Regions from separate parts of the Macrococcus psychrotolerans genome, predicted to be linked through region 1. Evidence: riboswitches for the same ligand, from Rfam matches in the RefSeq annotation. Region 1 holds a riboswitch; the other holds the start of a gene.
The links. Region 1 has a riboswitch for lysine ahead of QA539_RS05420 (aspartate kinase). Riboswitches for the same ligand answer to the same signal wherever they lie in the genome.
Positions count from the first base shown of each region.

Region 1 (5,114 bases):
GTAACCATTTAAAATAATCTTCATGAAAGATCACTTCCTTTAGCAATACGATTATATACTTCAATCAGCTGTTTTGTATCTTGTTCTAACATCGGAACTAAAGGCAATCGTAATTCACCATTCGCATAACCGATATAAGTGACCAGTGCTTTGATCGGTATAGGATTGACGTCTACAGATAATGCATCTATGAGGGGCAGCACATTATTGAACTGATGCTCAGCTTGATTGCGATCAACCTGATATATTCGGTAAACATCACTGAACTCTGCTGGTATCACATTTGCAATAACTGAAATTACGCCGTCGCCACCCGCTTCATAAAATGGCAGGACACTATCATCATTACCACTATACAATGCGAAGTCATCAGAGACCGCAGATTTTAATGCTTTCATATAGTTCATATCACCTGTTGCGTCTTTTATACCGTATATATAAGGGTGTGCCGCTAAGGTTGCGACAGTTTCTGGTTCTATCGTCATATTGGTTCTGGAGGGTACATTATAGAGTAATACTGGCAATTCTACAGCATCTGCAATTGTGGTGAAATGGGCAATGAGGCCACGCTGACTTGTTTTATTATAGTAAGGCGTAATCAGCATGATACCATCAACTCCTAAAGTTTTGACCTTTAATGAATGATCTATTGATGCCTGCGTATTATTTGTTCCGGTACCAGCAATTACAGGAACTCTACCATGTGCAACGCGTACTGCTATTTCAATAGTTTTAAGTTTTTCATCTTCTGTTAATGTAGAACCTTCACCCGTTGTCCCATTAATTATTAATGCTTCAACATTATTATTGATAAGAAAATTTAAATGTTCTTCGAATAATCTGTAATCTATCGTTTGTCCATTAAATGGAGTAGTTACTGCAACACCTGTTCCTTTAAAGTGTACGTTCATAATTTCACTCCTTATCGATTTAATTGATGCGTATGAATCTGTCCTAGAATTTGAACCGCATTCAGTGCTGCGCCTTTTAGAAGGTTATCGGCAGTACACCAGATATGGAAGGAATTCTCTAATGAGTCATCTCTTCTGATTCGTCCTACATAAACATGATCAGTTCCTGTCGCTGTAATCGCCATAGGGTATTCATTGTCCTGTGGATTATCTATAAGCACGACTGAATCGTCATTTTCGAAGAGCTGTTTTATCTCTTCAACTGTAGCTTCTTTATCAAGTGTGACATTGATTGCAACTGAATGGCTATCCTGAACTGGGATTCTGACACAAGTTGCTGTCACCTTTACATCTTGTAATCCAAGAATCTTCTTCGTCTCATCAATCATCTTCTGTTCTTCTTTTGTGTATCCACTGTCTAAGAATACATCGATATGAGGTAAAGCATTGTTATAGATAGGGTGGGGATAGTTTGTCGGTGCAATCCCTTGTGCGCCATTTTTAAGATCATTGATGCCTGCGACACCGCTTCCTGACACTGCTTGATAAGTTGTGTAGGCGACGCGTCTAATACCATATTTATCTTGCAGTGGTTTAAGAGGTACGACAGACTGAATCGTAGAACAGTTCGGATTAGCGATAATTTTACGTTTAAGTTTAGGTGAATTAACTTCAGGAACAATGAGGTCGATATCCTCATGCATTCTAAAAGCACTTGAATTATCTATTACGATGCTGCCTGCTGATTCAAAGATAGGTGAAAAACGTTCACTTGTAGCACCGCCTGCACTCATAAGCACAAAATCAAATTTCTGGTCTGCTTCTTCTTCAGTCAAAGCTCTTACTGTATAAGTCTTGCCTTGATATTCCATAGATTTACCGGCTGAACGCGGTGAGGAATATAATACGAGTTCATTAAATGGAATCTGCTTTCTTTCTAAAACTTCAAGCATTTTTTGTCCGACTAAACCTGTAGCACCTACAACTGCAATTTTATACATAATTGACTCTCCTTAATTTTATATATTAAATACTTTACATAATGACTGTACTGCATGTTCACCGTTTTCTTTATCTATAACATATGAAATTGATATTTCACTTGTTGTTACCTGATAGAAGGGGATTTCATTATGAATCAATGATTTAAATACCTTTGATGCAACGCCGCTCATATCTCTCATACCTGAACCGATAACAGAAAGCTTTGCATACGTTGAACGCGACTGATGGCTGATAGCCGGGTAGTTTGTACTTAATCTATTAAAAATACGTTCAATCTGTAACTTATCTGTGTCTTTCATTGTGAATGAAATTTGAAGGCCATCTAAGTTTACGATTTGAGATATCATATCGATATTGACTTCTTCTTGTTCTAATTCATCAAATAATTGATTTAATAATTTCGTATCATTCATCGGGTAGCTTAGTGTCACATACTCCATATCGTTATCTAAGGCGACACCAGTCACTGCTTTTTTCTCGAGTATTTGGTCTTTTGGCATAATCCAGGTTCCTCTCTCATTCGATAAAGTTTTTCCGAGATAAATCGGAATATTATAGTTTCTAGCAATTTCAACACTTCTTGTCTCAAGTACTCCAGATCCGAGAGAGGAGAGTTCCATCATCTCTTCAAAGCTTAACTCATCTATATGTCTTGTCTCAGGATAGATACGTGGGTCTGTTCCAAAGACACCTGTAACGTCTGTATAAATTTCACAAGGAGCGCTTAACGCTGCTGCTAGTGCTACCGCCGTAGTATCACTACCACCACGGCCGAGCGTAGTAATTTCATCCTGTTCATTTATACCTTGAAACCCTGCGATAATGATAACATCATGTGATTTGAAATTTTCAATGAGCTTCTGATCATTAATTTCAGTAATCTTACTTTTAAGATAATGTCCTTTCGTGCGAATGCCCGCCTGACTACCGGTCATCGCAATAGATGCAACGTGTAGATCATGCAATATAATCGATAAGTAAGAGATGGTCTGCTGTTCTCCAGTAGTAAGCAGCATCGCTAATGCACTTTCTTTCGGTGTACTAGAGATTGAACTGACATTTCTCATAAGGTCATCTGTAGTTTTTCCCATTGCAGAAACGACGACAACTAGTTTTTCATTATTTTCTGTGCGTTCCTTTAAGTAATTAGCGACTGTGCTAATCTTATCGAAATCACTAACTGATGTACCTCCAAACTTTAATATACGAATGTTTGATTGAGTTATTTGATTATGCAATTAAAATCCCCCTATGGCATCTGCAACAAAAAAACAAGCCCGGATATGCTCCGGGCTTGTTAACGTTTATATACAAGCGATGCACTCCATTATAGTAATATAATGACAGATTCCTAGCTCTTAACCTGTGAATCCAACACTATATATGCTGCAACATAATATAGCGTTTCGGCATCGCACCCTTTCCATAACTTATTGCAGTAGGGTAGTTATGTACTCATGATTGATGCGCCTCATCTGTTTCTTTATTAAGTTATGAATATAATCATACAAAAAGTATTCTGAATTGTAAAGTATTTTTAGAAAATTATTTTAATACGCCTTGTTCCTTTAAGTATTCTTCATAAGTGATCTCTTTTGATAGACCACCAGTTACATTTAAGTCGATGACACGGTTAGCGATAGTATTGATGAATTCAAAGTCATGTGAAGTAAAGATGATTGAGCCTTTAAATGCTTTAAGGCCATCATTTACTGCAGTGATACTTTCTAAGTCGAGGTGGTTTGTTGGTTCATCTAATAATAATACGTTTGCACTAGACAACATCATCTTACTTAACATACAACGTACTTTCTCTCCACCTGATAATACGGTTGCTTTCTTGCGAACTTCTTCACCTGAGAAAAGCATACGTCCTAGGAAACCACGTAAGAATGTTTCAGTTTGTTCTTCTGGTGGAGCATACTGACGTAACCATTCTACAAGGTCAATGTTTTTGCCATCAAAGTATTCAGAGTTATCTTTTGGTAAATACGTCTGACTTGTAGTGACACCCCATTTATAAGTACCTTCATCAGGCTCCATTTCTCCGGCCAAGATTTTTAGTAATGTTGTCTTAGCAATCTCTGAATCACCGACAAGCACAGCTTTATCATTTGGATTCATTGTGAATGAAATGTTATCTAAGACCTTAACGCCATCAATTGATTTTGATAATCCTTGCACTTGAAGCAGCTCATTACCGATTTCGCGTTCAGGTTTAAAGTTAACGAATGGGTACTTACGACTTGATGGCTGGATGTCGTCAAGTTCAATTTTTTCAAGCATCTTCTTACGGCTCGTTGCTTGCTTAGATTTTGATGCGTTTGCTGAGAAACGTGCAACGAAATCTTGAAGTTCTTTAATTTTTTCTTCTTTCTTCTTGTTTGAATCCTGTAACATTTGCTGTGCAAGTTCACTCGACTGATACCAGAAGTCATAGTTACCAACATAGATCTTAATCTTACCGTAGTCAAGATCAGCAATATGCGTACATACGTTGTTCAAGAAGTGACGGTCATGGGATACTACGATCACAGTGTTCTCAAAGTTGATTAAAAATTCTTCTAACCAGCTGATGGCAGGGATATCAAGCCCGTTCGTCGGCTCATCCAGTAATAATACATCAGGTTCACCAAATAGTGCCTGTGCTAAGAGCACTTTGATCTTCTGATTGTTTTCAAGCTCTGACATTTTCTTTTCGTGCAGATCGTCTTTAATACCGAGTCCAGAGAGTAATACTTGTGCATCACTTTCTGCAGTCCAGCCTCCCATTTCACCAAATTCGCCTTCAAGTTCAGCTGCGCGCATACCATCTTCATCCGAAAAGTCAGGTTTCATGTAGATTTCATCTTTTTCCTTCATTACAGTCCATAATCTTTCGTTCCCACGAAGTACGACGTCTAATACGCGTTCCTCTTCATAAGCAAAGTGATCCTGTTTTAAAACAGATAAACGCTCATCTTTTCCTAATGAAACGTGGCCTGTCTGTGAATCAATTTCACCAGATAGGATTTTTAAAAAAGTTGATTTTCCGGCACCATTTGCACCGATTAAACCATAACAGTTGCCTGGAGTAAATTTAATGTTTACATCCTCGAATAACTTTCTATCGCCGAAACGTAAACTTACATTAGATACTTGTAACATGTATGATCTCCTTTATAATTATTTCGCGTAAATTATACCATATTTGGATAA
Region 1 covers NZ_CP124591.1:1,075,048-1,080,161, reverse strand. The annotation lists gene dapB (4-hydroxy-tetrahydrodipicolinate reductase) at 1-24, opposite strand, end outside; gene dapA (4-hydroxy-tetrahydrodipicolinate synthase) at 21-911, opposite strand; gene QA539_RS05425 (aspartate-semialdehyde dehydrogenase) at 923-1,912, opposite strand; gene QA539_RS05420 (aspartate kinase) at 1,931-3,154, opposite strand; lysine riboswitch at 3,226-3,399, opposite strand; gene QA539_RS05415 (ABC-F family ATP-binding cassette domain-containing protein) at 3,462-5,063, opposite strand.

Region 2 (5,114 bases), 310 kb from region 1:
TAATTCCTTCGCGCGAATTTTGTCATTGATTTGAGTTTGATCTTTAGCTATGGTTGACACCTCCTATATGATTTACGAAGACAAACAAAAAAGCGAATGCATTATGCACCCGCTAAAAAATAGACATGTCTAACCATGTTATTTAACCCTGTAACTGCTATTGCGTCTTCAGGGCGAGAAGCGGGATGCTTCTACTTGTCCGTTTCGTATTCAACAGACTTAATAATAACAGGGTTATGCATCAATGTCAACATCTATTTTTTCATATTTACTCATATCTGTATCTTGTGATAAATCAACTTTTTCTAATGGGATCTTCTTTGTTTTATATCTCAGTTTATGATAGAAGAAAAATACTAAGAAAATAGGAATTCCCATATATGTAATCATAAAGCCATTCATGTCAAAGTTTCTATTTATAATCAGGTCCGTATCCTGACCAATAATTACAAAGAGACATAGTATGAATGCAAAGATTGGACCGAATGGGAACCACATTGCTTTATACTTCAATACTGATAAATCTTTGTTCTGCGCATAAAATGCACGACGGAATCTATAATGACTAATAGCGATACCGAGCCAGGCGATAAAGCCAGTTAATCCACTTGCCGCAACGATATATTCATATGCACCACTGGCCACACGTTCAACTAAGAAGATAATCAGCACAACTATGAAGGTCGCTAATAAACTCGGAATCGGAACCCCTTTCTGATTGGTCTCAGAAAATTTACGGGATGCTAATCCGTCTTTACCCATCGCGTATAACATACGTGTTGAAGCATACATACCACTGTTACCCGCTGAGAGAATTGACGTTAAGATAACAGCATTCATAAATGACGCTGCAAACGCAAGTCCAGCATTTTCAAAAACTAATGTAAATGGCGACTTCGCAACACTGTCTCCTCCCATTAAGTTCGGATTTGTGTAAGGAATGATTAAACCAATGACTAGAATAGATAAAACATAGAAAATTAATATTCTCCAGAATACTTGTTTGATTGCTTTTGGAATCGTTTTTTCTGGTTCTTCAGACTCACCTGCAGTAATTCCTACAAGCTCTGTACCTTGGAAACTAAAGCCTGCAACTAAAAATACACCAAGAATCGTTAAGAAGCTTCCGGTTAATCCATGACCTAGAAACGGTGCTTCACCAGTCGTGAAATTTTTGAACCCTAAATACTCTCCTCCGATTATTCCGAAGATTGTCAGTACACCAATCCCTAAAAATAAGATAACTGTTACTACTTTAACAATCGCGAACCAATACTCACTTTCACCATATACGCGCACTGATAATGTGTTCAAAAATAAAATGATGGCTAAAAAGACTAAACTCCATGCCCAGCCTGGTAAGAAGTCCATCGGTGCCCAGTATTTAATTACACTTGCAGCAATACTCACATCCGCCGCTACAGTAATCACCCAGTTAAACCAATAGTTCCAGCCTAATGCAAATCCAAGTGACGGATCAACGAATCGTGTTGCATAAGTTGAAAAACTTCCTGAAATCGGAAGATACGTTGCCATTTCTCCAAGTGATGTCATTAAGAAGAAGACCATAATTCCGATAATTGTAAATGCAAGTAACGCCCCACCGGGTCCAGCATCACGGATAGCTCCTCCACTGGTCATAAATAATCCTGTACCAATACATCCACCGATGGCAATCATAGATATATGACGCTGCTTCAATTTTCTTTGTACTTGATTTGTACTTTCTGACAAAGTAATAACTTCCCTTCTATAAATAAAAATGGATGCACACAATTGTATGCATCCATAAATGATTCTTCTTACCATTTAGTAGCGCATCACAATATGTGTGACAGTCTGTTACTTATTCAGTAACAGCCCAGAATTTAAGCTCATACACTTAGCTTCTTCGGCATCGTTTCCTTTCTACTGGTTTCAATTACGTGTATGACGTATCCATCAGTATACTCTTAAACAATGCGACCTCTACCTCAACGAGGAATATTAAGTTAATGATAAATATACATTACTTATCATAATTTTTCAAGCTTATTTTTTTAGACGAATCTCATCTACAATAGACCAGATGAAATCATCACGATCGATTGTCTTAGATTCTTTCTTACCATATTGACGAACGTTCACTTCATTATGCTCAATTTCTTTATCTCCTACAACAATCTGATAAGGAACTTTATGCATCTGAGCTTCACGAATCTTGTATCCCATCTTTTCTTCGCGGTCATCGATATGACAACGGACACCTTGTGATTTCAGTTCATCATAGAGTTTACGCGCGTAGTCATAATGTACCTCATTTGAAACTGGGATAATCTCAAGCTGATTAGGCGCTAACCATAATGGATAGGCTCCTTTATACTCCTCAGTTAAGAAAGCAACGAAGCGCTCCATCGTAGAGATCACACCACGGTGGATTACTACTGGACGATGTTTCTCACCATCACTACCGATATATTCCAGATCAAATCGTTCTGGTAATAAGAAATCCAGCTGTACAGTTGAAAGTGTCTCCTCTTTACCTAAAGCTGTTTTAACCTGTACATCTAATTTAGGACCATAGAATGCGGCTTCTCCTGGCGCCTCCTCATAATCCAGTCCCATTTCATCTACCGCTTCTTTAAGCATCAATTGTGCACGTTCCCACATTTCATCATCCTGGAAGTACTTTTCAGTATCTTCTGGATCACGATAACTTAGACGGAACTTATAGTCTTGGAACTTAAAGTCTTTATACACATCGATAACAAGCTGAACGACGCGAATAAATTCTTCTTTAATCTGGTCAGGACGAACGAATATATGCGCATCATTCAATGTCATACCACGCACACGCTGTAACCCGCTTACCGCTCCACTCGCTTCATAGCGATGCATCATACCAAGTTCTGCGATACGTATTGGTAATTCACGATATGAATGTGGTTTATTCTTGTATACCATCATATGGTGTGGACAGTTCATCGGGCGTAGTACAAGCGCTTCGTTGTCCATTTCCATCGGAGGGAACATATCTTCTTGATAATGATCCCAGTGACCACTCGTCTTATACAGATCAACCGATCCCATAATCGGTGTGTATACATGATCATAACCAAGTGCAACTTCTTTATCCACGATATAACGCTCTAATTCACGTCGAATTGTTGCACCATTTGGTAACCATAACGGTAAACCTGCACCTACAAGCTGATTTGTTGTAAAGAGCTCCAGCTCCTTACCGATTTTACGATGATCACGTTCTTTGCGTTCTTCAAGAATCTTCAGATGTGCTTTCAGCGCTTTTTTATCGAAGAATGCAGTACCATAAATACGCTGCAGCATCTTGTTATCTGCATCACCTCTCCAATACGCACCAGCAGTTGATAATAGCTTGAATTCTTTTATCTTAGCAGTTGAAGGCACATGCACACCTCGACAAAGATCTGTAAACTCTCCTTGCGAATAGATAGTGACATTCTCATCTTCAGGGATTGCATCGATTAGTTCCTGTTTGTATGGATCATCAGCGAAAATCTTCTTCGCTTCTTCACGACTGACAACACGTCTCTCAATCTTGATATTCTCTCCGACAATTTGTCGCATCGTCTTTTCAATTTCAGGTAGGTCTTCACTAGAGATCTTATGCTCTGTATCGATATCATAGTAGAAACCTTCTTCAATAACAGGACCTACACCGAAATGCACATTACCATACATACGCTTTAGCGCTTGAGCCATTAAATGGGCAGTTGAATGACGTAATACTTCAATACCTTCAGGAGACTCAGGCGTGATGATTTCGATGTCTCCATCTGTTTCAAGTGCTGTTGATAAATCAACCATTTGTCCATTAAATTTTCCTGCTAAAGCTTTCTTCTTTAAACCAGGACTGATTGAACCTGCAATATCTTCAGTTGTAACGCCAGCCTCAAAACTTTTTACATTACCATCTGGAAATTTAATATTAATTTCACTCATTCAAAACGCCTCACTTTTTTATTTTATTTTAAACAACAAAAAGACCCCATCCCAAAAGGGACGAAGTCTATTCGCGGTACCACCCTAATTACTGATTGCTCAGCAACTCTACATAAGATAACGGTCTTGAGCCGGATAGCGATTAACTATCATGAACATAAGGGAGTAACAAATGATCTTAAATGCTGATTCTCACCACCATCAGCTCTCTATAAATTAAGGAATCATCGTCTTATCCTTATGATGTTATTCATATAGACGAACATTTCTGTTGTTTGTTACCTAATATTATACACATATTGTCGGGATTTTCAAATTTTATTTTTCACGTCTATAGTTTTTACCTGATAACATATAAGCATCACTTAATGTCTCGATGCGCTCCATAATACGCATTGCTTTCGTCTGTTCAGCACCATGCTTTGTCATTGATAAATGATGAGATAATTCTTTGAAATCGAAATTTGAACTAAAGAATGTCGGCATATTGTTCATCATACGGTGGTTGAGAATAGGTCCAAGCACTTCATCACGTACCCATGGCGTCAAATCTTCTGCACCGATATCATCCAGCATAAGTACAGGCGTATTTTTCACACGGTTAAGCCGTTCGTTATATGTACCATCACTGAAGCCATTTTTAAGTTCTCGAATAAACTCAGGAAAATACAGGAGCGTCGTATAAATATAGCGTTCCTTCAGTTCGTTGGCAATCGCACCCAGTATAAACGACTTACCTGTGCCGAAAGGACCGTGAATATACATCCCTTTCGTATCATTACCTCTTGCGATATCACGACAAATGATGTTTGCTTGACGCACGATATCGATACGCGTTTTATCATCTAAATGTATCTGTGCAAGCTTTGCATTTAGTACGTCCTTCGGCATGTGGATTGCAGTAATAAACTGTTTCATCTTCTGAGCTTCATCATGAGCGAGTTTAGATGGACAAGGGAGGTGCTTAATCTTAATTTTATTGTTTTCAACATACAGTTCAGGCGTATGTCCTGGTACAAAGTTCTTACACTTACTGTAAGATTCGCATGCATCGCACATCTTTGAAGAATCTTTATATTCTTGTAGTACAGATAAATCATTATCGATCATCTTATCTGTTATGTGATTCTCTTTAATAAACTGCTTAATATCAG
Region 2 covers NZ_CP124591.1:1,381,195-1,386,308, forward strand. The annotation lists gene infC (translation initiation factor IF-3) at 1-60, opposite strand, end outside; ribosomal protein L20 leader region at 79-203, opposite strand; gene QA539_RS07065 (amino acid permease) at 235-1,680, opposite strand; lysine riboswitch at 1,806-1,979, opposite strand; gene thrS (threonine--tRNA ligase) at 2,032-3,960, opposite strand; gene dnaI (primosomal protein DnaI) at 4,279-5,114, opposite strand, start outside.
Region 2: another riboswitch for lysine. It lies ahead of QA539_RS07065 (amino acid permease); the one in region 1 lies ahead of QA539_RS05420 (aspartate kinase).